Regions from separate parts of the Vibrio gigantis genome, predicted to be linked through region 3. Evidence: predicted binding sites of a transcription regulator. Region 3 holds the regulator's gene; each other region holds the start of a gene.
The links. The regulator PurR, encoded in region 3, represses purine synthesis genes. The targets are predictions, from matches to a motif close to TNANGNAAACGTTTNCNTNA.

Region 1 (10,475 bases), 1.4 Mb from region 3:
AGACTTGCCAGTAAGGCTTTTGTGCAAGTTGGATGAGTTGGGTACGTTCTACATTTAGTCGGTCTATAGAGGCTTGTTGAAGCTCTTTAAGCCAGGGTAGGAGGCGTGCCGCTGGCAGAGGTTTATCTTGATTTTCTGTGACCCATTTAATGCCTTGCAGGTCGAGCTGAGCCAATTTAATGCTGCTAGGGGTAACTTCACCATTGAACTGAACTGTGCCCTGCAGGAACTGAGTATAGAAATCTTCAATCAGAATCTGGTTTGTTTCTAGGTTGAGCTTGATATTTGGCTCGATGAAGATGTCATCATCAAGGGTCACTCCTTCTGCTTGCAGAGAAAAAATGGCTTTCTGCTGCTTCCACAGCTCAAATGGAAGTTGAATATTTTCTAAAGAGGCATCAAAAGCGACAAGGTGTCCGTTCTCCCATTCCACGTCGCTACGCAAAATATCTAAGCTATTGATGTGATTGACCTGAATACCTTCCACATCCCACTCTTTGCTTAGTAGGCTTTGGGTCTGTTTCTTATTGAGTCGTAAACCATCAACGGTCACATTCACTAACGACCAATCTTGCTGATACTGCTCTGCTTGTCCGGAAATCTTGGCGCCGCGCCAGTCAAAAGAAGCACCATAAAGGGTGCTGTCATTCGGCTTGAGGTCTAGATCAATCAACAGGTTATCGAAGGCTTCTCCTTGCCAATACAGTTGTGAGGCAGAGAGTTGGGTTTTTCCATAAGGCAGAAGCGAGTTGTCGTCGTTCCATGTTGGGGCAGAGATCTGCAGGTCGATGTCTCGCACATTAAACTCTGGCGTCGAGAAATCTAGATTATTGATTGCCAACTGACGCAGCTTGAGGTTTGGTTGGATAAACACTGATGTGAGTGTTGTTAGATTGTCGGCTTCTAACTGTAGTCCGCTGATCAACACAGAGTCTAAAACCAGTTTGGCTTCAAGGAGAGAGTCTGGGCTGAACCAAAAATCGATCTTGTCGATATACAGAGGTGCCTGTTTTTCGGGTTGGCTTTGGGTAATGCCCATTAAGGTGATGTGATAAGGCGCCTGATACTCTAAATCTTCAATGAGCACAGGTTGTTCAATCGTATGTTTGATAAAAAAGTTAGCCACATCCGCACGGTATTGGGTCTGCAGGCTTAATAGCAACGCTGCGATAGCTGCAACGGCGATAGCCAATACAATGCCGAACACCATGAATACCTTTTTCATTCCTTGAAAGCCTTAAATTTCAATAGTCTCAAAACAGAGTGGAACAAAAAGGGGCAAGCAGCAACAAAAAAGCCCCTCAAAAGAGGGGCTTGCTACAAAAATATCACTTTAAATTGGGCGTTCGCTTTTGGCTAAGCCCGAGCAGATGATTGGGTTAGTCCAGTTGAGGGCCAGCCGCAACCAGTGATTTACCTTCAGCGTTGTCTGTGTACTTATCAAAGTTGTTGATGAAGCGTTCTGCTAGATCTTTCGCTTTGCTTTCCCATTGTAGTGGGTCAGTGTACGTGTCGCGTGGGTCTAGGATCGCTGGGTCAACATCATGCAGCGCTAGTGGTACTTCTAGGTTGAACATAGGGATAACCTTAGTGTCAGCCTTGTCGATAGAACCATCTAGGATAGCGTCGATGATGCCACGCGTATCTTGGATAGAGATACGTTTGCCAGTACCGTTCCAACCTGTGTTTACTAGGTAAGCTTCAGCGCCAGCTGCTTCCATGCGTTTCACAAGTACTTCAGCGTACTGAGTTGGATGAAGCGTTAGGAACGCCGCGCCAAATGCTGCAGAGAAGGTAGGAGTCGGCTCTGTGATACCGCGCTCTGTACCTGCTAGTTTCGCTGTGAAACCAGATAGGAAGTGGTACTTCGTTTGCTCTGGAGTCAGTTTAGAAACTGGTGGTAGTACACCAAATGCATCAGCAGTCAGGAAGATAACCTTTTGAGCGTGACCTGCTTTTGATACTGGCTTAACGATGTTATCGATGTGGTGAATCGGGTAAGAAACACGAGTGTTTTCTGTTTTAGAACCGTCATCAAAATCGATAGAACCATCGCCACGAACCGTTACGTTTTCTAGCAGTGCATCACGGCGGATAGCATTGTAGATTTCTGGTTCTGCTTCTTTAGATAGACGGATAGTCTTCGCGTAACAACCGCCTTCAAAGTTGAAGATACCGTCGTCGTCCCAGCCGTGCTCATCATCACCGATTAGCTCACGTTTAGGGTCTGTTGATAGCGTTGTTTTACCTGTACCAGATAGACCGAAGAATACCGCTACATCGCCTTTCTCGCCGACGTTTGCACTACAGTGCATTGAAGCGATACCTTGCAGAGGAAGTAGGTAGTTCATCATTGCGAACATGCCTTTCTTCATCTCACCGCCGTACCAAGTACCACCGATGATTTGAACGCGCTCTGTTAGGTTGAAAGCAACGAAGTTTTCAGAGTTTAGCCCCTGTTTTTCCCAGTTAGGGTTGGTTGTTTTAGCACCGTTCATTACTACGAAATCAGGTTCGAACGTTGCTAGCTCTTCGTCAGTTGGACGAATGAACATGTTCTTAACGAAGTGCGCTTGCCACGCTACTTCAGTGATAATACGCACGCTTAAGCGCGTATCTGGGTTAGCACCACAATAACCGTCGATGACAAACAGGCGCTTGCCAGATAGCTGAGTTGTCACAAGCTCTTTTAGCTCATTCCATACTTCAGTTGTAATCGGTTTGTTGTCATTCTTGCCTTGATCTGACCACCACATGGTATCGCGGGTCGTGTCATCTTTAACAATGTACTTATCTTTTGGTGAGCGGCCAGTAAAGATACCAGTGTCTACCGCAACAGAGCCGAGTTCCGTTACTACGCCTTTTTCGTAGCCTTCCAAACCTGGCAGTGTTTCTTCAACGAATAACTGCTCGTAGCTAGGATTACGAAGAACTTCAGTAACGCCAGTCAGTCCGTGCTTAGTTAGATCAATTTGTGCAGCCTTTGTATGTTCCATAACGGTCATAGGTGCTCCTTGTAGGATATTTTGTAGGGATTTTGTATTAATTTTTTATTGTTATCTGCTCACCATGCTAGCAACGAGACTCGGGGGAAACAGGGATACAGCTCAAAAAATATCCACATTAACCATGGGGTTTTAAGCGTCTCGTCACATATTGGCCTAACTAGTCTATCCTGTACGCAAACCTTTGCGCTAGGGGCGAGAACATTATTAATTGATTAAAATTAAGCGGTGATTTTATTACGAGATGTTACGGAGTTTGCGCTGTTTTGATCACAAAAAAGGCCAGCTTAGTGCTGACCTTTTTGGGGTAAATTACGTGTTTTTGGTACGCCGTAAATTAATGAACCGTATTGCTGCCTTTATCTGCTGCTTCTGCGTACAGTGCGTCAACATCGTTCTTGTCGAACGAGTAGTTTGTGCCACAGTAATCGCAGTGTAGACCAACGCTTCCTTCGGTGCTTAGGATGTCGTAGATCTCTTCTTGAGCAACGGTAATGATTGCTGCTGCGCTTCGATCGCGTGAACAACCGCAGAAGAATTCAACCGGTTGTGGTGTGAATAGCTGTACTTTCTCTTGGTTGTATAAACGGTAAAGCAGCTCGTTCGCTTCTAGAGTGAATAGCTCTTCGTTTTTAACGGTATCTGTTAGTTGCTCTAGGTGCTCGAAGTCATCTGGAGTACCAGTACCGTCAGGCATCACTTGTAGCAACATACCCGCAGCATGTGCTTTGCCTTCATGCTCACCAGTACGCAGCCATAGACGAGTCTTAAGCTGTTCAGAGTTAGCGAAGTAGCCTTCAAGTACTTGTGCAAGCGTGTCACCTTCAAGACCAACGATACCTTGGTAACGCTCACCTTTCTTAGGATCGATGGTGATCACTAGGTGACCTTTACCCATTAGGTCGTGTAAACTTGCGTCGTCTGCGATATCACCTTCAAAGCGAGCCACACCACGGATCTTCTGATCGTGGTCGCCATTGATAACTGCTAGAGATACTGGGCCGTCACCTTGCAATTGCATAGTGATAGAGCCTTCAAACTTTAGAGTCGCAGTCAGTAGCGTTGTTGATACCAATAGCTCACCCAGTAGCTTTTGCACGGGTGTTGGGTATTCCTTGCTAGAAATAATCTGTTGGTACGCTTCATCCATTTGTACCAATTCACCACGTACTGATAGGTCTTCAAATAGGTAGCGATTTAAAACATTGTTGGCCATTTGGCTATTCCTTCTAGCTTATTGATGCTTGAACTTGATGATGTCACGACGTTGCTTCTTATCAGGGCGACGCTCTGGAGCTGGGTTATGAGCATTCAGTTTACGCTGTGTCGCAAACTCTTCTCTTTTTGCCAAGCTCTCGGTGGTTTCTTCGTAGAGGGTTTGAGCGATCGGAGCTCCACCGCGATGGGCAGAGATTTTCTCGATCGTCACCGTCTTTTCTTCATTACCTTGGCGCAGTGTAATCACAGCCCCAAGTTCGACAATTTTACTTGGCTTGCTGCGCTGACCATTATAGTGGACTTTGCCACCATCGACCATGTTACGAGCAATCGACCGGGTTTTGTAAAAACGAGCTGCCCACAACCATTTATCGAGTCTGACAGCTTCATTAGCAGTTTTCATATAGGACTGTGCCTTATTAAGTGAAAAATGAATGCGGTTTAACTGTAATGAACAGTGCGCAACATGTTTTTGATGATGCTTATCACATTAAGTAGAAGCTTAAAGTGGAGGCGGTTGGCATTTTTTTCAAGTCATAAGACAAAATAGCCATGTTATGCCGATTTATAGATTTGCTATGATATAGTTCAGGATCTTATGGCTTAAATAAGCTTGGTATCGAACGAATGAATAAAAAAGCTGAAAGTTTAATGATTTGCAGCGTTTGTCGTCATGAAAAGGGACAAGGACAGTGAACTTTTTAGAGCTCAAAAATCGCGTAGGAAATTCTCCTATGTTGAGCCGCTTATTAGAGAATGGATTTGTACTTCAGCAGAAACTAAGCCTAGCGACCTGTTGTGTATTGATTGCAGCTTCCGCATGGATTTTAGGACAACTTGCATGGTTTATCGAACCTGCTGAGCAAACCGTCGTGCCTTGGGCTGCAACGGCTTCCTCGTCTCCTGCCCCTAAATCGACGCTTGATATCTCTTCTTTGCAGCAGAGCAACATGTTTGGTGCTTATAACCCAACCACGCCAGCTGTCGTTGAGCAGCCAGTTATCCAAGATGCACCAAAGACACGATTGAATCTGGTTTTGGTGGGGGCTGTCGCCAGTTCGAATCCAAAACTGAGCTTAGCGGTGATCGCGAATCGCGGCACGCAAGCAACCTACGGCATTAACGAAGAGATAGAAGGCACTCGAGCTAAGCTCAAAGCTGTGTTAGTGGATCGCGTAATCATTGATAATTCAGGTCGAGACGAAACACTGATGCTTGAAGGTATTGAATACAAGCGTTTGGCTGTATCAGCGCCTGCGGCACCTCGTAGCTCTTCTTCAGTTCGTGGTAATAACCCGGCTTCTGCAGAAAAGAAGCTTGATGAAATTAAAGCGAAGATAATGAAAGATCCGCAACAAATCTTCCAATATGTTCGCCTGTCTCAGGTGAAGCGCGACGATAGCGTTATTGGTTATCGTGTGAGCCCTGGCAAAGATTCAGAACTTTTTAACTCAGTAGGGCTCCAAAGCGGAGATATTGCTACTCAGTTAAATGGTCAAGACCTGACTGACCCCGCCGCTATGGGCAACATATTCCGTTCTATCTCAGAGCTGACAGAGCTAAACCTCGTCGTTGAGCGAGATGGGCAACAACATGAAGTGTTTATTGAATTTTAAAACTTTGCGTCCAACGAAGGACGAAAGTGTAGGAGAAGTACGTGAAGCATTGGTTTAAGAAAAGTGCATGGTTACTGGCAGGAAGCTTAATCTGCACACCCGCAGCCATCGCGAGTGATTTTAGTGCCAGCTTTAAAGGCACTGATATACAAGAGTTTATTAATATCGTTGGTCGTAACCTCGAGAAAACGATCATCGTTGACCCATCGGTGCGTGGGAAAATCGATGTACGTAGCTACGACGTGCTTAATGAAGAGCAATATTACAGTTTCTTCTTAAACGTATTAGAGGTGTATGGCTACGCGGTTGTTGAAATGGACTCTGGTGTTCTTAAGATCATCAAAGCCAAAGACTCTAAAACTTCGGCAATCCCTGTTGTTGGTGACCGTGATTCGGTCACTGGTGATAGTGTTGTAACACGTGTAGTGACGGTTCGTAATGTCTCGGTTCGTGAACTTTCTCCTCTACTTCGTCAACTGAACGATAACGCAGGTGCGGGTAACGTTGTGCATTACGACCCAGCTAATATCATCCTGATTACTGGCCGAGCGGCGGTAGTAAACCGTTTAGCTGAAATCATCAAGCGTGTTGACCAAGCGGGTGATAAAGAGATTGAAGTCGTTGAGCTGAAAAATGCCTCTGCGGCAGAGATGGTGCGTATTGTTGACGCCCTAAGCAAAACCACAGACGCGAAGAATACGCCGGCATTCCTACAGCCTAAATTAGTTGCGGACGAGCGTACCAACGCGATTCTGATTTCCGGTGACCCTAAGGTGCGTAGCCGTCTAAGAAAGCTTATCGAGCAACTTGATGTAGAAATGGCGACCAAGGGCAACAACCAAGTTATCTATCTTAAATATGCAAAAGCCGAAGATTTGGTTGATGTGCTGAAAGGCGTGTCGGACAATCTGCAGTCAGAGAAGCAATCATCAACCAAAGGCAGTTCATCGAAACGTAACCAAGTAATGATCTCAGCTCATAGTGATACCAACTCTTTGGTTATTACTGCACAGCCAGACATCATGAATGCGTTGCAAGATGTGATCGCCCAGTTGGATATTCGTCGTGCTCAAGTATTGATTGAAGCTCTAATTGTTGAAATGGCAGAAGGTGATGGCGTTAACCTTGGTGTGCAATGGGGTAACCTAGAAACGGGTGCCATGATTCAGTACAGCAACACTGGTGCATCGATTGGTGGTGTAATGGTGGGCCTAGAAGAGGCGAAAGATACTGAAACGACCACTGCAGTCTATGACGACAACGGCGACTTTGTGCGTAATGAGACGACTACAGAAGCTGGTGACTATTCAACCTTGGCTTCTGCACTTTCTGGTGTTAATGGCGCGGCTATGAGTGTAGTGATGGGTGACTGGACTGCATTGATTAGTGCGGTAGCCACCGATTCAAACTCAAACATCCTATCTTCTCCAAGTATTACCGTAATGGATAACGGCGAAGCGTCGTTCATCGTAGGTGAAGAAGTTCCGGTTCTAACTGGTTCTACGGCTGGTTCAAGCAACGATAACCCATTCCAAACCGTTGAACGTAAAGAAGTAGGTATTAAGCTGAAAGTTGTGCCACAAATCAATGAAGGCGACTCGGTTCAGCTACAAATAGAACAAGAAGTGTCGAATGTATTAGGTGCAAACGGAGCCGTTGATGTGCGTTTTGCGAAGCGTCAACTGAATACGTCGGTGATTGTCCAAGATGGCCAGATGTTGGTACTTGGTGGCTTAATTGACGAACGCGCACTGGAAAGTGAATCTAAGGTGCCATTCTTGGGTGATATCCCTGTTCTAGGGCATTTGTTCAAATCAACCAGTACTCAGGTTGAGAAAAAGAATCTAATGGTATTCATTAAGCCAACCATCATCCGTGATGGCATGACGGCTGACGGTATCACTCAACGTAAGTATAACTTCATCCGAGCGGAGCAGTTGTACAAGGCTGAGCAAGGACTTAAATTAATGGCAGACGATAACATCCCTGTATTGCCTAAATTTGGTGCCGATATGAATCACCCGGCTGAAATCCAAGCCTTCATCGATCAAATGGAACAAGAATAATGGCTGAATTGGTAGGGGCGGCACGTACTTATCAGCGCTTGCCGTTTAGCTTTGCGAATCGCTATAAGATGGTGTTGGAATACCAGCACTCTGAACGTGCGCCGGTGCTTTATTATGTAGAGCCTCTAAAATCGGCGGCGATCATTGAGGTAAGTCGAGTTGTGAAAAATGGCTTCACGCCACAAGCGATCAGCGCAGACGAATTTGATAAAAAACTGACGGACGCGTACCAGCGTGACTCGTCAGAAGCTCGCCAACTAATGGAAGACATTGGTGCCGACAACGACGACTTCTTTTCGCTAGCAGAAGAGCTGCCTCAAGACGAAGACTTACTCGAATCAGAAGACGATGCACCAATCATCAAGTTGATCAATGCGATGCTGGGCGAGGCAATCAAAGAAGGTGCTTCGGATATTCATATCGAAACCTTTGAGAAATCGCTGTCTATCCGTTTCCGTATTGATGGTGTGTTACGTGATGTGTTAGCGCCGAGCCGTAAACTGGCTCCATTATTGGTTTCGCGTGTAAAGGTTATGGCGAAGTTGGATATTGCGGAAAAACGCGTGCCACAAGATGGCCGTATTTCTCTGCGTATTGGTGGCCGAGCGGTCGACGTTCGTGTATCAACCATGCCTTCTTCACATGGTGAGCGTGTGGTAATGCGTCTGTTGGACAAGAACGCGACTCGTCTAGACCTGCATAGTTTAGGCATGACGGCAGAGAACCACGAGAACTTCCGAAAACTGATCCAACGTCCACACGGTATTATCTTGGTTACAGGTCCTACGGGTTCTGGTAAATCAACGACCCTGTACGCTGGCCTGCAAGAGCTCAACAGCAACGAGCGAAATATTCTCACGGTTGAAGATCCTATTGAATTTGATATCGATGGCATTGGTCAAACACAGGTGAACCCTAAGGTTGATATGACCTTTGCTCGTGGCTTACGTGCCATTCTTCGTCAAGATCCCGATGTCGTAATGATTGGTGAGATACGTGACTTGGAGACCGCTGAGATCGCTGTTCAAGCCTCTTTGACGGGTCACTTGGTAATGTCGACTCTTCACACCAATACAGCAATCGGTGCGATTACACGTCTACGTGATATGGGCATCGAACCCTTCTTGATCTCTTCTTCGCTGCTGGGTGTTCTGGCTCAGCGCTTGGTTCGTACTCTGTGTAACGACTGTAAAGAGCCTTACGAAGCAGATAAAGAACAGAAAAAGCTGTTTGGTATGAAGAAGAAAGAGAGTTTGACGCTTTACCATGCAAAAGGATGTGAAAGCTGCAGTCACAAAGGTTATCGAGGCCGTACTGGTATTCATGAACTACTGATGATTGACGATTCGGTACAAGAGCTGATTCACAGTGAAGCTGGTGAACAGGCAATTGAGAAAGCAATTCGTGGCACAACACCAAGTATTAGAGATGATGGCTTGAGCAAAGTTCTTAAAGGGGTAACGTCCCTAGAAGAAGTGATGCGCGTGACCAAGGAAGTCTAATATGGCGGCATTTGAATACAAAGCACTGGATGCCAAAGGTAAGAGCAAAAAGGGCTCGATTGAAGCGGATAACGCTCGTCAGGCTCGCCAACGCTTAAAAGAACAAGGCTTGATGCCAGTTGAGATGACCGAAGCCAAGGCCAAAACGGCGAAAGGAGCTCAGCCCTCAACCAGCTTTAAGCGTGGTATCAGTACGCCTGATCTCGCTTTGATTACTCGTCAAATATCCACGCTCGTTCAATCTGGTATGCCGCTAGAAGAGTGCTTGAAGGCTGTTGCCGAGCAGTCTGAAAAGCCACGTATTCGAACCATGTTACTGGCGGTTCGCTCGAAGGTAACGGAAGGTTATTCGCTAGCGGATAGTTTGGCTGATTACCCACATATCTTCGATGAACTGTTTAGAGCCATGGTTGCGGCTGGTGAGAAATCTGGTCACTTAGATGCGGTATTGGAGCGACTAGCCGATTACGCAGAAAACCGTCAGAAGATGCGTTCTAAGTTGCTGCAAGCGATGATCTACCCAGTCGTGCTGGTGGTGTTTGCGGTGACGATTGTTTCGTTCCTACTGGCAACCGTGGTACCTAAGATCGTTGAGCCTATTATCCAAATGGGCCAAGAACTTCCTCAATCGACACAATTTTTATTAGCATCGAGTGAATTTATCCAGAATTGGGGCATCCAATTACTGTTGTTGATCATCAGTGTGATTGTGTTGATTAAGACTGCGCTGAAAAAGCCCGGCGTTCGAATGAGTTGGGATCGTAAGCTATTAAGCATTCCACTGATCGGCAAGATCGCGAAAGGGATTAATACCTCTCGTTTTGCACGAACACTCTCTATCTGTACTTCGAGTGCGATTCCTATCCTCGAAGGAATGAAGGTGGCAGTTGATGTAATGTCGAATCATCATGTGAAACAGCAAGTATTACAGGCATCAGATAGTGTTAGAGAAGGGGCAAGCTTGCGTAAAGCGCTTGATCAAACCAAGCTCTTCCCTCCAATGATGCTGCATATGATCGCCAGTGGTGAGCAGAGTGGTCAGCTAGAACAAATGCTCACTCGTGCAGC
Region 2 (10,475 bases), on a different replicon from region 3:
CTAGGTGATCATCTATTTGTTGTTGTGAACGCAGCGTGTAAGACACAAGATATCGATCACCTAACGGCTCACCTTCCTGCTGATGTTGAAATGGAAGTGATTGACGACCGTGCTCTTCTAGCGCTTCAAGGCCCTAAAGCGGCTGAAGTTCTTGCTCGTTTCCAACCGAGCGTTGCAGACATGCTGTTTATGGACGTTCAAAAGGTAGATATCGATGGCGTTGAATGCATCGTGAGCCGCAGTGGTTACACAGGCGAAGATGGTTACGAGATCTCTGTACCAAACGATCATGCTGAAGCACTTGCTCGTAAGCTAACTGCAGAAGCTGAAGTTGAGTGGATTGGCCTTGGTGCTCGTGATTCACTTCGTCTTGAGTGTGGTCTATGTCTATACGGTCACGACTTAGACACAACGACAACACCAGTAGAAGCTAGCCTTCTATGGGGCATTCAAAAAGTTCGCCGTACTGACGGTGAGCGTGCTGGCGGATTCCCAGGCGCTGATATCATCCTTGAGCAAATCGCAACGAAAGACGTTCAACGTAAGCGTGTTGGTCTTGTTGGTCAAACTAAAGCACCAGTGCGTGAAGGTGCTGAGTTGTTCGATGCTGAAGACAATAAGATAGGTGTTGTAACAAGCGGTACTGCTGGCCCTAATGCTGGTAAGCCTGTTTCAATGGCGTACGTACGCACTGATCTTGCTGCTATCGGTACAGAAGTATTTGCTGAAGTTCGTGGCAAGAAACTACCAATGACAGTAGAAAAAATGCCATTCGTACCTCAACGTTACTACCGTGGCTAATCTCTTTTAAGAGAAACCACTAAGTAAAAGCCTATTGTTTGCTTCTCTGTATTGAGAGGTTTAACGGTAGGCTTTTTTGTTTTTCGCAACGTATAAAACTTAAAATGATGAGCTGAGGTAAGTTGTTTACAAATTCGTTTATAAAATGAGAGATGTGGCCATATCGTTACAAATACTTACTATAATGATGATTAGTACGTGTTATGGTGGCGATTCATCAATCTTATAAATAAGTAGTAGGGGTTACAAGGAGTTATCTATGAATGAGAACCATACAATGAGTCCGGTTCGTAAGACCGTTCTTGGGCTTTTAGCGCCATTAATCTACACATCAAGCGTTATGGCGACAGAAAACTCGATCGAAAGTACCCCTGACGCGAACGTAACACCTTATATCGTGAATGGTAGTGATGCCACAGTAGCTGAGTTTCCTTCGATGGCCAGTCTGTTCATTGACCGTATCGATTATGATGGTATTTATTCTACATCCCCTTACTGTGGAGCCACCATTCTTACCCCTACCCATATTTTGACTGCAGCTCACTGTATCTATGGTGACGAGAATGCCCAGCTTTTTACTTCGGTTGTTCCTCAACTAGAGAATTCATCTGACTTTCCGAATGGGAATATTCAGAAAGCTCGAGTCGCTGAGGTTTACTATCACAATGATTATTCAGACAGAATAAGTGATTTATTAAGTAATGATGTTGCTATTCTCAAGCTAGAGAGTGCGCTTAACGTCGATTCCATCAATGATGTTATAAAACGACCATCAAACGATAATTACCGGATTGGGGTTAATGACTTTGTTGCAGTGGGTCATGGTGACACACGTTCAGGCTTTGACGGAACAACTTTGTTACAGAAGGTTGGCCTGAATTATGTAGATAACGCTACTTGTGCTTCAGCCTTTACAGATGGTTCTGCGTTAACTGGTAAACAAATCTGTTTTATTGGTGATTACAGTGCGCTTACGAGATTATATGGCGGAACTTGCCAAGGTGACTCAGGTGGTCCGGTGTATTGGAAGGATGGTACCGATTATAGACAAATCGGAATCACGAGTTTTGGGCCTGGAACCTGTGGCGGTGGCTCCATTACGTCGACTGTGACGTCGGTATTCACCGAGGTTTTCGATTATAAAGATTGGATTGACAGTGTGATCGCAGGAAATGAGACTGCTAAGTTCGTCTCGACAGATGCTAAGCGAGCGACTTACATCAATGCCCGATCTTCTTCTGGTAGCAGTGGTGGCAGTGTATCATTTGGTTTGATAGGTATGCTGATGTTGTTTGCTGGTGTTAGAAAAGCAGTTAAACGTTAGAGCTTCAATGTTTGAACAAGTCGACGATTTATCTAACGATAGCGTCGACTTTTTTGTTTCCGTAAGCTTACAGTTGGTTAGTTGCTTGTCTACTTAGTTACTCAGCTGGACAACCGCTTTACGGCTGTACCTTTCTAGGATCTCATCCATCTCTTTAATCGCATCATTGATGCTTTTTATTCCGCCTTGCGCCACGCCTTTCTCATTTGTGTTTAAAGCTGAAAAAGCACGTTTAAGCTCTTTATCTTCCAGCATATCTCCGTGAAGTAAGACTTCTTTGTAAGTAAGAAGCCTGTGCTGAACTTCGATAATATCGGCGCGCGTCTTGTTTGAATTTAAAGCCTGTTTTATACAAGGAAACGCTAATTTGTAGTCATTTGCAATTTCCAATTCGACTTCTTTCTTGTTCGCAATATGCAATTTTTATTATTTCCCAAGACTTGGTTGACCAAGTTTACTAGCCTGAATAGTTGTAATTGACGTATGTGTGAATGTTTATGATACGTAAGGTTTTTAAGGATCGAATAATATGCCTTTAATGGCTTATGTAAACCGACACAAGTCAATATGGTCTGCTTCTTGCTGAATTTAGGTCATAACTGTCTAATGAGGAAAAGCTAATGTCGCAAGAGCCTATAGTCATGGCGCTGATTGAGCGCAGAAAGCAAGCTAATTTGTCTCAAGAAAAATTAGCCTCAAGTGCAGGAATGAGCTTAAAGACTTACCAACGTATTGAGCGAGGAGAAGCGGACATTAAGATGTCACAATATCGCTCGATAATACGAACTTTGAAAGTCACCGATTTGGATGTGGTACTTGATATTGTTGGAGCATCGCAGGCAACAGCAGAAGATGTGGCAGCGGTCAGTCGCTTACTGACCAGCGAAGAGCGAATGTTGTTGATCAAACTGATTTTATCGGTCAAAAAACAGAAGTAGATTATTTCTTTCAAATGAAGAGTGCAACGGATCTAATAGTTAGCTAAATTGACAAATATTTCTAGGGCAATGTGTTAACTGAGTATGCGAAGCCATCAGTTCACTCTTCCACGAAGTTGTTTGGTGGTACTTCTTTGTTTCTTGCTTTCGAGTCGTCTTTTCTGAGAACCACGAGTTGGCTTGGTTGCTCGTCTTACTTTTTGAACTTTCGTTGCTTCCAAGATTAGCTCTTTCAAACGCACTAAAGCATCATCTCGATTTTGTTCCTGAGTTCTATACTGTTGGGCCTTAATGATAATCACACCACCTTTAGTGATGCGGCTATCTTTGTGCGCTAAGAGTTTTTCTTTATAGAAATCAGGTAGGGTCGAGTGCTTGATGTCAAAACGTAAATGTATCGCGCTCGATACTTTATTGACGTTCTGGCCGCCGGCTCCTTGCGCTCTGATCGCTGTTAACTGGAGTTCCCAGTCTTGAATCGAAACAGAGTTAGATATTTGTAACATAAACATCCATAGTGAACTGAAATATGGGGTCATGATACTGAATATTAGTTATGGTATCAGTAACTTTCTTAAAGAGTGGTAGTAGTGATGGGAATAGATTTGACGGCATATGAAGGATTAATCTTTGATATGGATGGTACGTTGATCGATACAATGCCTGCTCATGTGCAAGCATGGAAACAAACGGCAGAACAGTTCGGCTTTGATTTTGAAGCTTCGTGGCTTCATAGCTTAGGTGGTATGCCGAGTTATAAGATTGCGGGTGAAGTGAATAATAAATACGGTTTATCGCTCGACCCTCAAGCTGTCTCAACGTTTAAAATGGCTTCATTTTCGGCCATTGAAGACAAAGGAGGCATTATCCCATGTACGCACTCTTTGTTATTAGAACATCTAGGCAGCAAGAAGATTGCAGTGGGAACGGGCAGCCAGCGTAAAAGCGCTGAACAGTTATTAGAGAGAACCAACATTCTCAATAAACTTGATGTATTAGTGACAGCGACTGACGTTAAGAACCATAAACCGAATCCAGATACGTTTTTGGATGCGTGTTTTGGCATGGGATTGGAACCAAGCCAGTGTGTCGTTTTTGAAGATACTGATTTAGGCAAGCAAGCGGCACATGCAGCGAACATGGATTGTATTCTTGTGGTCGAAGGGAGAAAGTTAGAGTTCTATCCTGCACCAAGTTAAATGAAGCCTAAGTTAATGAATAACTGCTTTAATTTATAGCCTAGCGGGATGCCATTGATTTTTTGCTAGGCTATTTCACTCATTTCAGTATCTAAGAATAGGCATACGCTGTTTCTGCCGTTCGCTTTTGCTTCGTACAGAGCTAAATCCGCACATTTATAGTTGAGGGCAGGGTCATTGGTTAAGTTTGTGATTCCACCGCTCACAGTGACCACACTGTCAAGCTCTAAGCTGACTGCAACCCTCAGTCGGTTAAGTACATATTCTGCTTCTTCCGTTGTTGTATGAGGCAGAATAACACCAAACTCTTCTCCACCAATACGAGCTACAAAGTCAGTTTCACGGCACTCTCGTTGTAATACCTGAGCAACAGTTTGAATCACTCTATCACCGTAATCGTGTCCAAACCTGTCGTTAATACGCTTGAAGTGATCAATGTCTAAGATAGCTAAGCATGATTGCTCGCGGGTAGGGTAACGGTTAACGCGAGAGCACTCGTCGCGGAGTTCAAGGTCAAACTTTCGTCGGTTCCAACATCCAGCCAATGCATCTTTTTCACTCAAATTTCTAAGTTTATTTTCGAGCTCTTTGTGTTTGCTAATATCGACAAATGAAGCGACATAAAATTGAATCACATCTTTTGAATCTTTAATGGTTTGGATTCTCAGTATTTCGGTGATCAACGAGCCGTCTTTACGACGATTAACTACTTCACCTTCCCACATGCCTTTCTCTTTGATAATGCTCCACATCTTGATGTAGAACTCTTCATTGTAGCGACCAGAGGCAAACATAGAAGGTTGGCGGCCTTTTACGTCTTCTAATTCGTAACCACTCACGCGGGTGAACTCTTGATTTACCTTGATGATTCGGTTGTTTCTGTCGGTAATCACCAAGGCAGACATGCCATTCATTGCTGCTTTAGCTAGCTGGCTCTCGATACTGTTCTTCTTGTGGTTGCTGTTCCACAATACGAAGCCTGCGGAGATCATCGAAATCAAGAAGGATAACGTAATAATCTGGACTATAATTGCTTGTTTTTCTTGCTTATATTGACTGTTGAACTGTTGGTTCTCAATGTGGAGAACCATATAAATTGGACCTTCAAACTGTTTAATCTTTGGGCTGATGTCAGCGTGAAAATACCAATTGCTCCCATCGAAGTAACTTGAAGAAGTATTGTCTTGAATTGCTTTCCAAAGTTTAGGGAAGCGTTTTGCGTAAGTTTTATCTGCTCGCGATTCGATGACATGGCCGAAGGTTTCTGATTGATCAGGTCCCATAATTACGTGACCTGTTTTATTTAGAATGACCGGTACTGCCGCTGAAGTGCCTATTTGATAGTGCAGGCGTTCGTAGATCTCCAGCATGTTGAGGTTGGCGATAAAGTAACCGACGATATGACCTTGTGATGCAACCGGGGTCATTATTCGTAGCGCCGGGATTAACGGACGTACGATTTTCCCATTTTCTACTTCTAAATCTATGCCATTCGAGCTGACCTGCCCAATATTGAGTGTTTGAAGTGTCTCAAAGTAACCACGAGACGATTTATTTTGTAATTCGGTGTCTGGTACTACAGTTGCTTTGTCGTCTTTGTAGTTGATACGAAAAACCTCATTACCATTTAGGTCGAGATATCGCAGCTGCGAATAGTATTTTTGCCCACGAGCTAACATGACCCAAAGATCTTGAAGCGCCTCTTTATGTATGGTCGAAGGCTGTTTGATTGCACGGAGTAAAGTTTGAGAATCTGCAATAGAAGGGACAGAGTTGGAAATTTGCTCCACGATAACGGCGAGTTCATGAAAGCTGTATTCAATCTGATTTTGGCTCGATTGCTTGATATTCAGCGTATGCTGAGCTTCAACTCTGTCAAATTCAGAATTGATATACAGGGCAGGGACTAATCCTAGAGCGAATATGGTGCATAGAAATTGGCTGACTAGTTTTTTTATACTCGTATTCATCACTGTCCTTAAAGAATCAGCGCAATACTATATATTTTATAGGGTTTTTAATGTGATCTTGCCCCAGAACTTAAAACAAGAACTACATATAACTGCAGTTTTAGTGCAACTTTTTGCAATTGAACTTGATTATTGAGCAATTAATTCCTTTAAAAACTGATTGCTCAATAGGGGGATTCTAAGGACATTCTTAGAAAGATTAATCGTGACTATTAGGGATTTATTCAACTAAGGCCGATAATATTGCCATTGCTATCAATATCTAACGACATGAACGCCGGTTTGTCAGGTAAGCCAGGCATGGTCATTACGTTGCCGCATAGAGCATAAATAAAACCGGCGCCTGCACACAGTTTTAGCTCTCGAATGGGAACGTCAAACCGAGTTGGTGCACCTTTTATATGTGCTTCTGTAGAGATGGATAGTGGCGTTTTGGCTAAACAGACCGACAGATCGCTGTATCCGTGTTGGATAAATTCAGCTAACTGTTTTTTCGCCAGTGGCGATAGCGAGATACTTGCTGCGCCGTAACCAACTTCAGCGACCGCCATCAGCTTTTCTTCTAAGCTTTGCTCTGATTGATACAAAGATCTAAATTCACTTTCAACTTGGCAAGCTTTTACTACTGCACTTGCTAACTTAGTGGCGCCTTCACCACCTTGACCAAACGCTTCACTTACTTCAACGCTCACACTTGAATCAAAATCAGCGATCATCTGTGTCAATGCGTCGAGTTCTTGCTCTGAATCTTGTGGGAATCGGTTGATAGCAACGACGGTTGGCACTTGGTATTGCTTAACGTTGTTGATGTGCCATTTAAGGTTCTCAAAGCCTGCAACAAGCGCATCTTGGTCATCATTAAAGATTGAATCAGGTAATGGAGTGCCCGGTCTCAAATCGTATAAACCAGAGTTGGCTTTTAATCCGCGTAGCGTCGCAACAATAACGGCGCAGTCAGGCTTCTTGTTAGATGCCTTAACCTTGATGTTACAAGCTTTCTCAAAACCCATATCCGAGCCGAAACCACCTTCGGTCACGACAAAATCACTCAGCTTTAATGCGATCTTATCAGCAATGATCGAAGAGTTACCATGTGCGATGTTCGCGAAAGGCCCTGCGTGGATAAGTGTCGGAACACCTTCAAGGGTTTGCATTAACGTAGGTTCGATAGAGTCTTTCATTGTTACTGTCATTGCGCCAGCAACGTTGAAATCATCTGCGGTCAATGGCAAGCCTTGTTTGTTGTAAGCAAGTACCACTCGTCCGATGCGCTTTCTTAAATCTTGAAGATCATCAGCTAGAGCAAGAATAGCCATCAGCTCTGAAGCGGCTGAGATATCGAATCCATCTTCACGCTCAAAGCCATTAATTGTTTTATCTGCTTCGTTCTTACCGACCGTGATCATACGCAATGCGCGATCATTGTGGTCGAGTACACGTCGCCATACGATTCTACTTGGGTCGATATCCAGTGCTTTTAAGCCTGATCGAGCTTCAAAGGCGTCTAACCCTTCACGCTGTTCATGATACAAACGTGCATCAATGGCGGCAGAAGCGAGATTGTGAGCCGCCGTAACAGCATGAATATCGCCCGTCAGATGCAGGTTTAATTGCTCCATAGGGGCAACTTGAGAGTAACCACCACCCGCAGCACCACCTTTTACACCAAATACCGGACCCATTGAAGGCTGGCGAATGCAGGCCATAGCAGATTGGTTAATCTTTGCCAGGCCCTGTGCTAATCCGATAGTGGTGACGGTTTTGCCTTCCCCAAGAGGAGTCGGTGTAATCGCCGTGACTACGACCAATTTACCATCTTGTTGCTTGGCGAGGCGTTCAAGTGACGTGAGAGATACCTTAGACTTGTATTGGCCTAGTGGTTGATGTTCGTTGTGTTGTAGGCCTGCTTGCTTTGCAACCTCACTGATGTTTTTAAGGGGAGTTGAGCGACAAATATCAATATCAGACAGCATATTTGCTCCTTATATCAGAACCGAAAGGTGGTACGTAAACGTTTGCGTTGCGATGGTACTGTATAAATTTGCCATGTAAAGGCAAACCACACGAATTATGTGCTGGAAGATAACAGATCTAAAGAGTCATTGCGCGAGATCAAGTCTTAAACGAGCAAAATATTCGATTTGTTGACCTTCAATTATGTTTAGATAGGATTTAAATACAAAAAGGGCTGCATATAGCAGCCCTGTAAGGATTCGTAATTCTACTTAGACGTCGTCTAGAAAGATTAACGATCCCAGTATGTTTCTTCTAAGCTGTCTTCACGTTCAGGTAGTGCACGAGAAAGGCGAGGAGAGTGCTGAGTCAACACTTCGTAGCTTACACGGTTTGCATACTTACAAATTTGAGACAGTGAAGAGTAAGTTAGACAAGCATGTTCGTGTTTCTCTGAGTTTGGTACATTCACGTGGTGGTAGCTGTTTGCTGCCATATCGTGAAGTAGTGCTGAAAGTGCACCATCACCAGCGCCATTGGTGTTCTTAATCTCAAGTGGACCACCTAGGTAAGGGCCAATGTGAGAGTACACTTTTACAGGGTCTTTACAGTCTTCTTTGCGCATAGCACGGCTGAATTCGTATTTATTGAATTCAGGGATGTTACCCGGTAATAATGGCAGTGTGGTTTCGCGCTTCGCTGGTTCGTCAGTATAACCAGCCATGTATAGGCCAATAGGACCTGCAGTACATAGAACTAGGTCAACCCATTCAAGTGCTTTGTTAGCAGCCAATAGCGGATCTTTTTCACCGGTTAGCGCTTCGCCTTCGTCTTCGTTCATCGCGACGATGGTTACGTTTTCTTTCAGGTATTCTTGCCACCATTCAGCGTTACCTTCGATTACATACTTAGTACCCAGTGTGAGTACAACAGGCACATTGTGCGCTTTCGCGTATTCAATCGCTTTTTGTACGGCTTTTGGCATTGGATCTTCAGGTTTGCCACGCATTAGGTATGACGACACAACCAATGCAGACGCTTTCTCGAACACTTTTTCAGGAATGCTTTCTGGAAGTAGTTGGTTCATGTGGCCTTCATTGATCGCAAACGTACGTTCGCCATCTTCCGAAATTAGCGTGTAACAACGACCAATTGGACCATCAACCGTTTGAAGGTGATTTAGATTCATACGAGAAGAAGTGCGGCAAAGGTAACGATAACCAAATGAACCAACTTCGATCTTCTTAGACATAACGCCAAGCAGTACAGATTTGCTGTCTGCAAGTACGGAATAGTTGTGCAGTGTGTTGCCGATAGTATCGCCAGGGTATTGATGCGTGATCAAACCGCGCGCAACTAACTCTTCATACAGAGCATCTGCTTTACTTTCTTCCAATACCAGTGAGTGACCTTTACTCAGCTCGTATTTTTCTAGGAACTCGTTGTCAACACGGGCTTCGATATCAACAATTGTTTGGCCAACACCGACAATCGTTGCGCGGTGAAGCTTAGGTGTTTGTTGAATTTGGTTGACCAACGGATCACGTGCGTGAGTTGGAAAGTAGTGCTTAGATTTACGCTGTCCAGGAAACTTCATATGAAAAATACAGTGAAAAAATTTTGCCGCATGATATCACATTTTGTTTCTGTTTCTTTCATTTTTATTACATTTTGAATCACCTGCACAATGTCTGTACAGGTGAATAGTCATACTTTGGCTTGAGGCTATTGAGCGGGAACAAGCGTTGCTGGATCTACGTAAGCCTCTGTACCCCAAAGCGGAACAGTTGAAAGGCTATGTTTGAAACTGCCTTCCGTTTCTTTGGTGGTGTAAGACAAGTAAAGCAGTGACTGATTTTCTGCATCGTAGATACGGCGGACCTTCATTGTTTTAAAGAAGATACTTTTTGACTGCTTGAATACCACTTCGCCTGATTTGCTCTTGTCTATTTGAGCTATCATTTCTGGTGTGATTTCACCTGTTTGGCGACAAGAGATAGAGCTATCGCTTGGATCAGAGAGGCTAAGGTTTGCTTCGATTGATGCAATATGACAGGTAACGCCTGCGATCTTATCGTCATCTAATGAAGACATCTTGATATCTTTGGATACTTACCTTATTACACAACCATTTTTTTATGGAGCTTATGGATACGCTTACCCAAATAAAGGTGTTACAAATTTATTATATTTCCACAGTTTCATTTGAGAATGAGTAATCCAGCTTTCCTTTTCTTTTAAACTTAACAAACTCTTTCTTTTCGATCGATTCAATAACTTTTACTTGAAA
Region 3 (10,475 bases):
GAGACGCTTCTTTACGTTCAACGTCACCAACGATGCTCTTAACCAAAGACAGAGCTTTGTCGAACTGTGCAGAAGCTGCAGAAGACATGTCTAGCTTGTGCTTAGTAGACAGTAACGTCTGCGTGCTTGATTCTTCTTGTGCTTTTAGCTCAGAAACTAGAGTTAACGCACTTTCTGCAGTAATCGATTCATCACCCAATAACTGCTTGGTTTTCTCTAATGCTTGAACCGCTTGCTGGTATTGAAGTGCACGAGTCTGCTGAACATCCAACGCTTGTTGGTAGTCAGCAAGCTGAGTTTTCAGGCTATCCACTTCTTCTTCAGTAATGGTTGCCTGCTCTTCTGCAAGAAGTACTCGCTCTTGAGCTTCCTCAACCACCATCATCTGCTCTTCTAGACGCTCATTAAGCTCTTCTAGATCTTCGCTGTAGCGAGCAATTTTCTCTTGCTGACGAAGTGCAGTTTGTACCAATTGAAGATGATCCGAAGCTGCTTGGTAATCTTGCTCTAGCGCTGATTCTTGATCCACCAGCAGCTCGAGCTCTTCTTGAACACGATTCAACAGGTTGTTTTGATCAAGCAAAGTTTCGCGAGAACCAAACAGTTCCCCACGGAACTTCATGGTTTGATCTAACTTGTTACGACGATCGTTGGCATGGCGCATGTAGTCTGCTGCCACGTAATTCGTCGATTCAGTGATCAAGTGTTTGAACAAGTCACGATCCGACTGAGTTGTCTTGATCGCTTCTAGCGTCATGCGGTTCTCACGCAGTGCCGATTCCATATCTTGGAATGCTTTCTTCACACCACCATTTTGCGGCAGAAGGTAATCACGCAGAGAACGTGTAATCGCACTTGAGATACCACCGTAAAGTGATGCCTCAATCAGGCGGTAGAACTTAGAACGGTCGCTGCTATTACGCAGTTTCTTCGGTACGACACCGTACTCAAACATCTGTGAGTGGTAATCAACAATCGAAGAGAAGGCTTTGAAATGTGCGCCTTCGTATTGCGCTACCGCTGCTTTCACATCGTTCAACTGACATACACGAGCGTGGCTGTCTGAAACGTTTTGAATCAGTACATCCGTTGGTTTCACATGGCTAGGAAGGCCTTGGATAACAAACGGCTTGATGTCGACTTTCTTATCACGGCCCGCCACTTGCTGCAGTTTTACTGCAAACAGTAGGCGCTGGTTACGAGAGTTCACTACATCCAGTGCGGCATAACATGCGCCTGGCTGAAGCTTACCGTAAAGGCCTTTATCACGAGATGACTGTGAGCTACCCGCTTCCGTAGTGTTACGGAAATGCAGAAGGCTTTGGTCTGGGATAAGTGCTGTAATGAATGCCGCCATCGTGGTCGACTTACCTGCACCGTTACCGCCAGAAAGCGTTGTAACCAATCCATCAATATCAAAAGTACGCGCGAAGAAGCCGTTCCAGTTGACCATGGTTAATGATTGATACTTACCTCTTTCAATCATGCTTCACCTTCTACTTTTGTTTGTTCGCCGTCGTTTGACCCAAGGTCAAAGTCAGCTTGATCGTTAAAAATGTCTTGTTGACCGTTTTCGTCTACGTCTGCATCTACTTCTGATAAGGCTTCCGCTTGCTCTTCATTCAACAAGCTACCTTGATTAGGCTCTTGAGTATGCACCACAGCTTCACCGTCACGGATCAGACGCAGTTGAGCTTCTTTCATATCATCGCCAACACGTACGTCAGCACCAAAGCGGAATACTGCTTCGCTGATACGGAACTTGCCCGTCTCACCAATCGCAATCAGCATGCCGATACGGCGTAAACGACGCAGAGAAGTACGCACTTTTTCAAACAGCTTTTCTTTGTCTAAGTCAGAACCAGATGCGCGGTTGGTTGCTAGCTTCATGAGTTTTTTCTCATCTGCTAGAGCCATTAGCTCTTCGAACAGTTCTTGGTTAGTAAAGATGCCTTCGTGTGCTAAACGCTCTGGGCTTAGGTATAAGAAACACAGAACCTTACCAACAAGCATGTCTAGCTCAGACAACACACTACGGCCGATTAGCGACGTAGAACGCGGACGCAGGTAAAAGAAGCCTTCTGGCGCTTTCACCAGCTCGGTGTTGTAACGTTGGTAGAAATGCTGAAGCTCAACTTCAAAATCAGAAAGTAACGCGTGGTTATCTAGGTCTTCTGTTGAAATATGCTTACCTGAACGCAGCATGCTGTCTAGCGCAGGGAACAATGGGTTCGCTATCGCTTTTACCAGTTTCTCTGGCATGTAATCATCAGTACTTGTTAATGACATTTGCTTGTACCTTTGCACCGAAATCGTTGATTGCCTGCCAATCTGGCTGAATAGCCTGATAGTCAGACTCTGAGTAACCTAAGCGCACCGCTTGGTCGACAACAATTCTGGCTAAATCAAAATGGTGTGTGCGAGGGTGTGCTGCGAGGTAATCGCGTAGCACAAGGCCAAGATCAATTGGCGCACCTTGCTGTTTGTGAGCTTTCAACATCTCTGCAATTCGGTCTGAAAGCAGATCATTCACTTGCTCAAATTCTTCATATTCTACGTCGATTGGTGCTTGGCCCATTACTTCATCATCACGAAGTACCAAGGCTTCATCACGCAGATCGGTGAGCTTTTCAGCATCGGCGTAGGTCAGTAACCAAGGCGCGTCAAAGTAGTCGGTAACCGACTGACGCAAGCGTTGGCTAAAGGCACGGTTTTTATCCATATCAATCGCGGTACGGATAAACTTATGAACGTGGCGGTCGTAGCCGATCCACAAATCGATCGCTTGTTGGCCCCAACTAGTGATTCGGTCGAGCTTCATCTGCAAGCCAAACAGGGTTTCACCAACGAACTCGAGTTCATCGTCACCGTAAACAATTTCTTGAATATCGAGGATCTGTGTTTGCAGTTCATCACCCGCCGCTTGCAAGGTGTCTTGTAATTCTTTTAGCGTGGACGAGGTTTCTGATAGCAAGGTTTCACAGTTGTTGATCGCTTCTCGCCAATCTTTGTTTAAAAGGTCAGCAATTTGCTGCTTAACGGTTTGCTGCTGCTCATCCATAACACGTTGGTTAAGATCGATCTGATCGAAAATTTCACCAACAGAATACTTGAGCACGCCGTAAACGTTCTTTCTCCAATGTCCTGGAGTTCCACCTTTTTGCGCTGCTTCAATGGCTTTAGCCATCTCGTCTGCAACCATAGAAAGCTGGATAGACAATTTTAATTTAGAGAACTGACGGTGGCGTAAGTAATAATCTGAGATACCAATCGCTAATGGCGACAAACGGTAAATGCTCGCACCATCGGTGATTTCGCTCGTAAAGCGGCTAATCAACTTCTGTTTAACTAACTCGTTGATAGCGTTGTTGGCACGAAACGCAGATGCTTCGCCAGTATCTTCAAACAGTCGAGTGACGATGGTAAATGCATCGTGCAGTTCACCTTCGCCCAACTCTTCATCGAACCTTTCATTGCTTAGTACTGCGATAGCAATCAAAAATGCTAAGCGCTCTGGTGGCAAGTTTAATGAAAAATCATGCTGCTTGACCCAGCCCACCAACTCATCAATTGGCTGCTCTTCGGCAGTTTGAGTCATTTCACTCATTGTGGTTCCTGTTACTGTTCTTCGTCATATCGAACATGTTAGATATGACGCCTATTTCTTTATGACGCGGGCTTGTTACGATTGCATAGCGCATGTTGTGGCTTCTTTTACCACATTCACCGCTGTTATTGCGCAGGTTTTTGAGCCCAAACGTGAATATAACGGCCTAGCGACAGATATGGCTCTTGGCGACATAGCTGTTTTTCTAGTTCCAATACATCTTCAAATTGGTAATCGCCCATGTACTCCATATTACCTATGTAGTCACTAAAAGAGCGAATGCCTGATTTACCACAGATTTCTAGACCAGCGTCTTCTATCCATTGATAAACCTCTTCTGGCTTCAAGCCTTTTTGTGGTTGCAGCTTAAACCGTTTTCGATGTGGCATCCCATTCAATACATGAGGAATGTTGCCACAAATCACATTTTTCAGGACTAATCCGTGGTGGTTGTAAAACATTATCGAGGCGACGCCACCCGGTTTCACTTGTTCAAGTAATAAATCAAGCGCCTCTTTAGGGTCGGCTAGCCACTCCATAACGGCATGAAACATCACAAAGTCGACTTTATCGTCGAGATGCTCTGCCACTTTTTGTACCGGAGAATGGATAAACTGATATTGCTCTAACAGCCCCGCTTCGGTGATCCCTTCTTGAGCTAGCTTTAGCATCTCAGAAGAAAGATCGCATAGAGAAACCTTATGACCAAGCGCCGCAATTTTTTGCGACATCTGTGCCAACCCGCCCCCAGCATCAAGCACATGTAGTGGGGAAGCGGAATCTTTAAACTTGTTCAAAGCTTGTTCTAAATCTTCCCATACGATGATCTGACGGATCTCTCCTTTGTCGGAGCCGTAAATATTTTTTGCAAATTTGTGGGCAATATCGTCGAAATTACGGTCTTCAGTCACGGCTACTTGAGTTATTATGTCCTATCGTGCCTGCTATTCTGTCACAGGAATTTCAGGAATAAAGAGGCGATGTCTCTTTTTACTACTAAGTGATGTTTTTTCGGACTATTCGGATATGTTTGAGCTGAAAAAAGTAGTGTCTTCACTATTGATGCCACTACCAGCAATGTTAATTCTCGCTTTTCTGGGTTTAGCCCTAGTGATGTTTACTACCAAAAGGAAGACTGGTTGCCTAATCACCCTTTCAGCCCTATGTGGTATTTTCCTAATCGCTTTCCAGCCAGTTTCTAGTCAACTTTTAATGCCAATGGAAAGGCAACACACCGCTTTTTTACCTGTCGACGAAACCGTCGATTATGTAATGGTCCTTGGAAGTGGTCATGTCGTAGACGACCAAATCCCACCAACATCAGAGCTTAGCCGCACAGGTTTGATGCGTTTGAGTGAAGGGATTCGTATTCTACGCCTTTACCCTGGTGCAAAACTCATTTTATCTGGCTATGGCGGAGCTACTGAAGTCAGTAATGCAAGAATGATGGCCAAGGTTGCGCTAGCTCTTGGCGTTGCAAAACCAGACATCATTTTACTTGAAACAGCAAAAGACACTTGGGAAGAAGCTCGTCAAGCTGCAGCATTTGTTAAAAACAAAAGGATGGTGTTGGTGACATCTGCGAGCCATATGACTCGCGCACTCAATGAATTCCATGCTGCAGGCATGAAACCATTACCAGCTCCAACCAACTACCTCGCTCAGAAAGGGGTTTTGCAACCTTGGAATAAATACATGCCTAAAGCAGCCTATCTTGAACAGACTGAGCGTTATTGGCACGAAACCATGGGATTGGTCTGGCAAAGCCTACGCGACTGGCTAGACACCAGTAACGATATTTCGGAAGAACCAGTTGTTGTTACTGAGCCTTCGATCTTGATAGAGACAGACGGTGAAGTTTCTGCGGCTCAGTAAACTCAACCTAATATTTCTCTTTGCCTTATGTTTAACTCAGCCTATTGGCAGGTGGAATCGCAAAACAATTCGTAGGCTGTCAGTTCAATAACGACAACCGAGAAGCAATAAAAAAGCCGAGACATCAATGATGTCTCGGCTTTTTCGTTCACATGTCGTTGCTGACTAAAGGTTCACGAAGAACATTAGTCACCAGCGAACATGTAACCTTCACCATGAACCGTCACAAAGATTTGTGGGTTCTTAGGGTCAAATTCCATTTTTGCACGCATGCGACGGATAAGTACGTCGATGGTACGGTCATTAGGTGCGTCTACTCGGTGGCTGATCATATTCAGAATACGTTCGCGGCTTAATACTTGGTTAGGGTAAGAAGACAAAGCCACTAGCAGTTCGTATTCTGCTTTAGTCAGTTTCACCGGTTCGCCGTTTTTGCTTAACGCGCGACGAGGGATATCAAATGTCCACTCACCAAAACGAACCACAGACTCATCTAATGTTTCTTCTACTGCGCCCGCTGCTGTTTTACGAGCGGCAGAGATGCGCCAAAGTAGGTTTTTAACTCGAACCAATAACTCGCGAAGTTCGAAGGGTTTAGTAACGTAATCGTCAGCGCCCATTTCAAGGCCAACGATTTTGTCGATGCTATCCGTGCGTCCAGTAACTAAAATAATTCCAATGTCTGATTGACTGCGTAATTCGCGAGTTAGCATCAATCCATCTTCGCCTGGTAAGTTGATGTCTAGCATAATGAGGTCAACGTTGTTTTCTTCTAACACGTTTCTCATTTGAGCACCGCTTTCTGCTTCGCTCACTGTGTAACCTTCGTTCTGGAAGTACCCAACCAGTTTACTGCGGGTTACCACATCATCTTCTACGACTAATACGTGATAGCTCATCTACACCACTTTTCTTATTTAATAGTTTCAGTGACCATTCTATTCATAACTCGTAACAATTCTAGTGGTACACGAGATAAAAGCCAGAAAGATGAATCTTTTTTGATACAAGACAATCTTAAACCTTGCTATTTATCGTCCATCGCAATTCAATATAGGCATTACTACTAACGAGTAACTTTGCTTTTCGCAAATAACCTTGTTATTCAGCCTTGGTGTGCTTCTACACAAGTAACTTCAAGATACATATAAGTAACACCGCAAGACTAAATCAGGATCTAAGAAATGAAAGATACGAAAGCATTCAACGAGCAAAGAGCAGAAATATACTGGTGGCTATCAAGCTTATTCGCTAAAGAGCTCACTCAAGAAGAACTCGATCACTACCACTCTGTTGAAATTCGTTCTTTCCTAACTGGTTTAGGCGAAAATCAAACACTAAAACCATCGATAGATAAGTTAGTAGATGCGCTTAACCGTCTACAAACACGTGAAGATGCTCAGCTAGAGCTGTCTGCAGACTTTTGCGATCTTTTCTTAAAGACAGATAAACACGGCGCTCTTCCTTACGCTTCGATGTATATCGGCGAAACTGGCCTTTTGAACGATAAACCAGCAAAAGATATGGAAGAGATCATGGCTAAACACAACTTAGTGGTGAACCAAGACCTAAAAGAGCCAGCAGACCACATCGCTATCGAACTCGATTTCCTTGGCAACCTGATCATCCGTTCTAACGAAACTGAACTTGAAGAAGAACTAGAGAAATCGTTCGCCATTCAACAGCAGTTTATTGAACAGCAGCTGCTTACTTGGGTACCAAAGTTCAATGTAAAATGTCATGACATTGATGAATTCGGTTTCTACGCTTCAGTCTCATCTTTGCTACTCGCATTCTGTCAATTAGACACTCAATATTTAGCTGGTGAATAGCTTATTGGATGACTAGGTAAATAAATTCAGTAGAATGTGACAATTCACCCGGATTTCTGGGTGAATTTTATTGCGAGTAATTTCTAGTCAGTCTAAAATTGTGACCGCAAACGATAAAATATGAAACATTCACGAAATGCTATGCTTATTAAAGTTCAGAGCATTTCGGTGTTAAGACAAGCCGCTCAATAGCGGTTTTTTGTTTTTTAGCACTTTAGTACCCAAAGAGCCCTACAAATTTAAGCTCTTAGTTAGGTAGCTTAACGGCTACTTTATTCCGTACTTTGGGAAAGTAGCTTCTAATAGGATAAAACCATGGCCACTATAAAAGATGTCGCTCGCTTAGCCGGCGTATCAACAACAACCGTTTCTCACGTAATCAATAAAACTCGCTTTGTTGCAGAAGCAACTCAAGAAAAAGTAAACAAAGCGGTAGATGAACTGAACTATGCACCAAGTGCTGTTGCTCGTAGCTTGAAGTGCAATACAACACGCACTATAGGTATGCTAGTGACTCAATCAACTAACCTATTCTTCTCTGAAGTTATCGATGGTGTTGAGAGTTACTGCTACCGTCAAGGTTACACTTTGATCCTGTGTAATACGGGCGGCATCTATGAAAAGCAACGTGACTACATTCGAATGCTTGCAGAGAAACGTGTAGATGGCATTTTAGTTATGTGTTCTGACCTAACTGAAGAACTAAGAGAGATGTTAGACCGTCATGCTGACATCCCTAAAGTTATCATGGACTGGGGACCAGAGAGTTCTCAAGCTGATAAGATCATCGATAACTCTGAAGAAGGTGGCTACCTAGCGACCAAATACCTTATTGAACGAGGTCACTCTAAGATTGCATGTTTAAGTGGCCACTTAGACAAAGCAGCATGTGTTGAACGTATTGCCGGTTACAAGCGCGCACTCAACGAAGCTAAGATTTCTGCCGATGAAAATATGATCATCGAAGGCAACTTCGAGTGTGATACGGCAGTTCTTGCTGCAGAACAAATCGTTGAGATAGAAGATCGTCCAACGGCGGTATTCTGCTTTAACGATACAATGGCTCTCGGCCTAATGAGCCGCTTGCAAGAAAAAGGCATTCGCATTCCTGAAGATATCTCGGTGATCGGTTACGACAATATCGAACTGGCTGAATACTTCTCCCCGCCGTTAACCACCGTTCACCAACCAAAGCGTCGTGTTGGCAAGAATGCATTCGAAATTCTATTAGAGCGCATAAAAGACAAAGATCACGAAAAACGTGTCTTCGAAATGCACCCTGAAATTGTTGAACGAAGTACAGTTAAAACGTTAAATTAATTGACAATTTGAGTTTAATTTCATCAAGCGCACCTTTAGGTGCGCTTTTTTTATCAGCAACCATAATGAACCCAGATGCACAACAGAAAGATCATTAATTGAAGCAACATCACATTTTGAAATATCAACTGTGAGCTTCATTCAACAAAAACTTTATTCTATTTAATCAGTCACGCACAGGGCAAACCACTCGAAAGAGTGAGACGCAAAGCTTCCGGCCTAAACCACTTGTTGGTATGGTAGCGGGGTTACCGATGGCAAAATGCAGTAACTACTAATAATTTAGTAATTTACGGCTTATTGACAATTTAATTGCAACATTTTGCTAATCTCTCGGACCTGCTTATTTGGTGGCGTAGTTCAAATACACCGAGATAAATAACATGGATAAACCGATACTAAAGGACTCGATGAAGTTATTTGAGTCCCTAGGAAAAATAAAATCACGCTCAATGTTTGGTGGCTTCGGTCTTTTTGCTGATGACACTATGTTTGCTCTGGTTGTAAATGACCAGTTGCACATACGAGCAGACAAATGCACAACGAAGCAATTCGAACAACAAGGGTTTCAACCGTACGTCTACAAAAAACGTGGTTTCCCTGTCGTTACTAAATATTTCGCTTTACCTGAAGGCCTGTGGCAAGACCAAGAGAAAATCTTGGAACTCGCAACGACGTCTCTGGGTTTTGCTAAAGAAGAAAAAGCTGAACAGTCTTCTGCTAAGCCAACCCGACTCAAAGATCTACCAAATCTTCGACTCGCCACTGAGCGTATGTTGAAAAAAGCAGGAATCGATTCCGTAGAACGTTTATATGAATCTGGCTCTGTAAACGCCTTTAACGCCATCAAGGAATCGCATGCGTCCTCTGTCAGTATTGAACTACTGTGGGCGCTAGAAGGTGCAATCAATGGAACACATTGGTCTGTCATACCGCAGCAGCGTCGCGAAGAGCTTATCAATCGCGTCAATTAACATTGTCAGTGCAAACTATATACATAACTAAGCCGCATTCACTGCGGCTTTTTTTATATCTGGTGAAAGTTAATCTATGCTTTGCCTGTCTATCTATACTAATGGTATGCATTGAAAATTTGAGGAAGTATCAATGAGTAAGAAAATGATATTGGGTATTGTATTGGTCATAACGATCGTTTTATTAGGCATTAACTTTGGCCAATACCTCACACTGGAAAATGCCAAAGCACAGCAAGCGGTGCTAAATGACTATATTGGAAGTAACTTTATTGTAGCGGCAGCGACTTACTTCATTGCGTATGTATTGATCACCGCCTTTTCCATTCCTGGGGCAGCAGTTGTTACACTTCTTGGTGCTGCATTGTTTGGCTTCTGGAATAGCTTACTTTTGGTCTCTTTCGCCAGTGCGATCGGTGCAACTCTTGCCTTTTTGAGTAGCCGTTACCTGTTACGTGACTGGATTCAAACCAAATTTGGTGACAAATTAGCGACGATTAATAAGGGTGTTGAAAAAGACGGAGCATTTTATTTATTTTCTCTACGTCTGATTCCTGTATTTCCGTTTTTCCTTATCAACCTGTTGATGGGTCTAACACCGATGTCGGTGAGTCGTTACTACATTACGAGTCAAATCGGGATGTTGCCGGGGACTGCGGTTTTCTTGAACGCTGGTACTCAGCTCGCAGAAATTGATTCACTTTCGGGCATCGTCTCCCCTTCAGTACTATTGTCATTTGCGTTATTGGGGATATTCCCAATTGTTGCTAAATGGTTGATGAATAAGTTTCGCTCAACACCCGTAGCTGAATAACGCATATAGTCGAATAAGGTTCTATTTCAATGAAAATCTTCAGTGCATCGAAT

Region 1: pckA (phosphoenolpyruvate carboxykinase (ATP)) is a predicted target of PurR. The motif match lies at 3,178-3,197, and genes of this name have one in related genera.
Region 2: OCV56_RS17010 (formate--tetrahydrofolate ligase) is a predicted target of PurR. The motif match lies at 8,236-8,255, and genes of this name have one in related genera.

What each region holds. Positions count from the first base shown of each region.
Region 1 covers NZ_AP025492.1:125,729-136,203, forward strand. The annotation lists gene OCV56_RS00580 (AsmA family protein) at 1-1,225, opposite strand, end outside; gene pckA (phosphoenolpyruvate carboxykinase (ATP)) at 1,380-3,005, opposite strand; gene hslO (Hsp33 family molecular chaperone HslO) at 3,343-4,221, opposite strand; gene hslR (ribosome-associated heat shock protein Hsp15) at 4,240-4,626, opposite strand; gene gspC (type II secretion system protein GspC) at 4,958-5,839, shown strand; gene gspD (type II secretion system secretin GspD) at 5,881-7,905, shown strand; gene gspE (type II secretion system ATPase GspE) at 7,905-9,407, shown strand; gene gspF (type II secretion system inner membrane protein GspF) at 9,409-10,475, shown strand, end outside.
Region 2 covers NZ_AP025493.1:197,481-207,955, forward strand. The annotation lists gene gcvT (glycine cleavage system aminomethyltransferase GcvT) at 1-801, shown strand, start outside; gene OCV56_RS16980 (S1 family peptidase) at 1,061-2,125, shown strand; gene OCV56_RS16985 (hypothetical protein) at 2,219-2,545, opposite strand; gene OCV56_RS16990 (helix-turn-helix transcriptional regulator) at 2,746-3,063, shown strand; gene arfB (alternative ribosome rescue aminoacyl-tRNA hydrolase ArfB) at 3,159-3,569, opposite strand; gene OCV56_RS17000 (beta-phosphoglucomutase family hydrolase) at 3,657-4,262, shown strand; gene OCV56_RS17005 (sensor domain-containing diguanylate cyclase) at 4,328-6,232, opposite strand; gene OCV56_RS17010 (formate--tetrahydrofolate ligase) at 6,457-8,205, opposite strand; gene OCV56_RS17015 (inosine/guanosine kinase) at 8,478-9,782, opposite strand; partial or broken gene OCV56_RS17020 (CreA family protein) at 9,911-10,291, opposite strand.
Region 3 covers NZ_AP025492.1:2,338,133-2,348,607, forward strand. The annotation lists gene mukB (chromosome partition protein MukB) at 1-1,486, opposite strand, end outside; gene mukE (chromosome partition protein MukE) at 1,483-2,289, opposite strand; gene mukF (chromosome partition protein MukF) at 2,270-3,607, opposite strand; gene cmoM (tRNA uridine 5-oxyacetic acid(34) methyltransferase CmoM) at 3,733-4,518, opposite strand; gene elyC (envelope biogenesis factor ElyC) at 4,634-5,482, shown strand; gene torR (two-component system response regulator TorR) at 5,668-6,381, opposite strand; gene torD (molecular chaperone TorD) at 6,667-7,314, shown strand; gene purR (HTH-type transcriptional repressor PurR) at 7,630-8,634, shown strand; cyclic di-GMP riboswitch class I at 8,805-8,890, shown strand; gene OCV56_RS10290 (TfoX/Sxy family DNA transformation protein) at 9,018-9,608, shown strand; gene OCV56_RS10295 (TVP38/TMEM64 family protein) at 9,742-10,422, shown strand; gene OCV56_RS10300 (putative signal transducing protein) at 10,452-10,475, shown strand, end outside.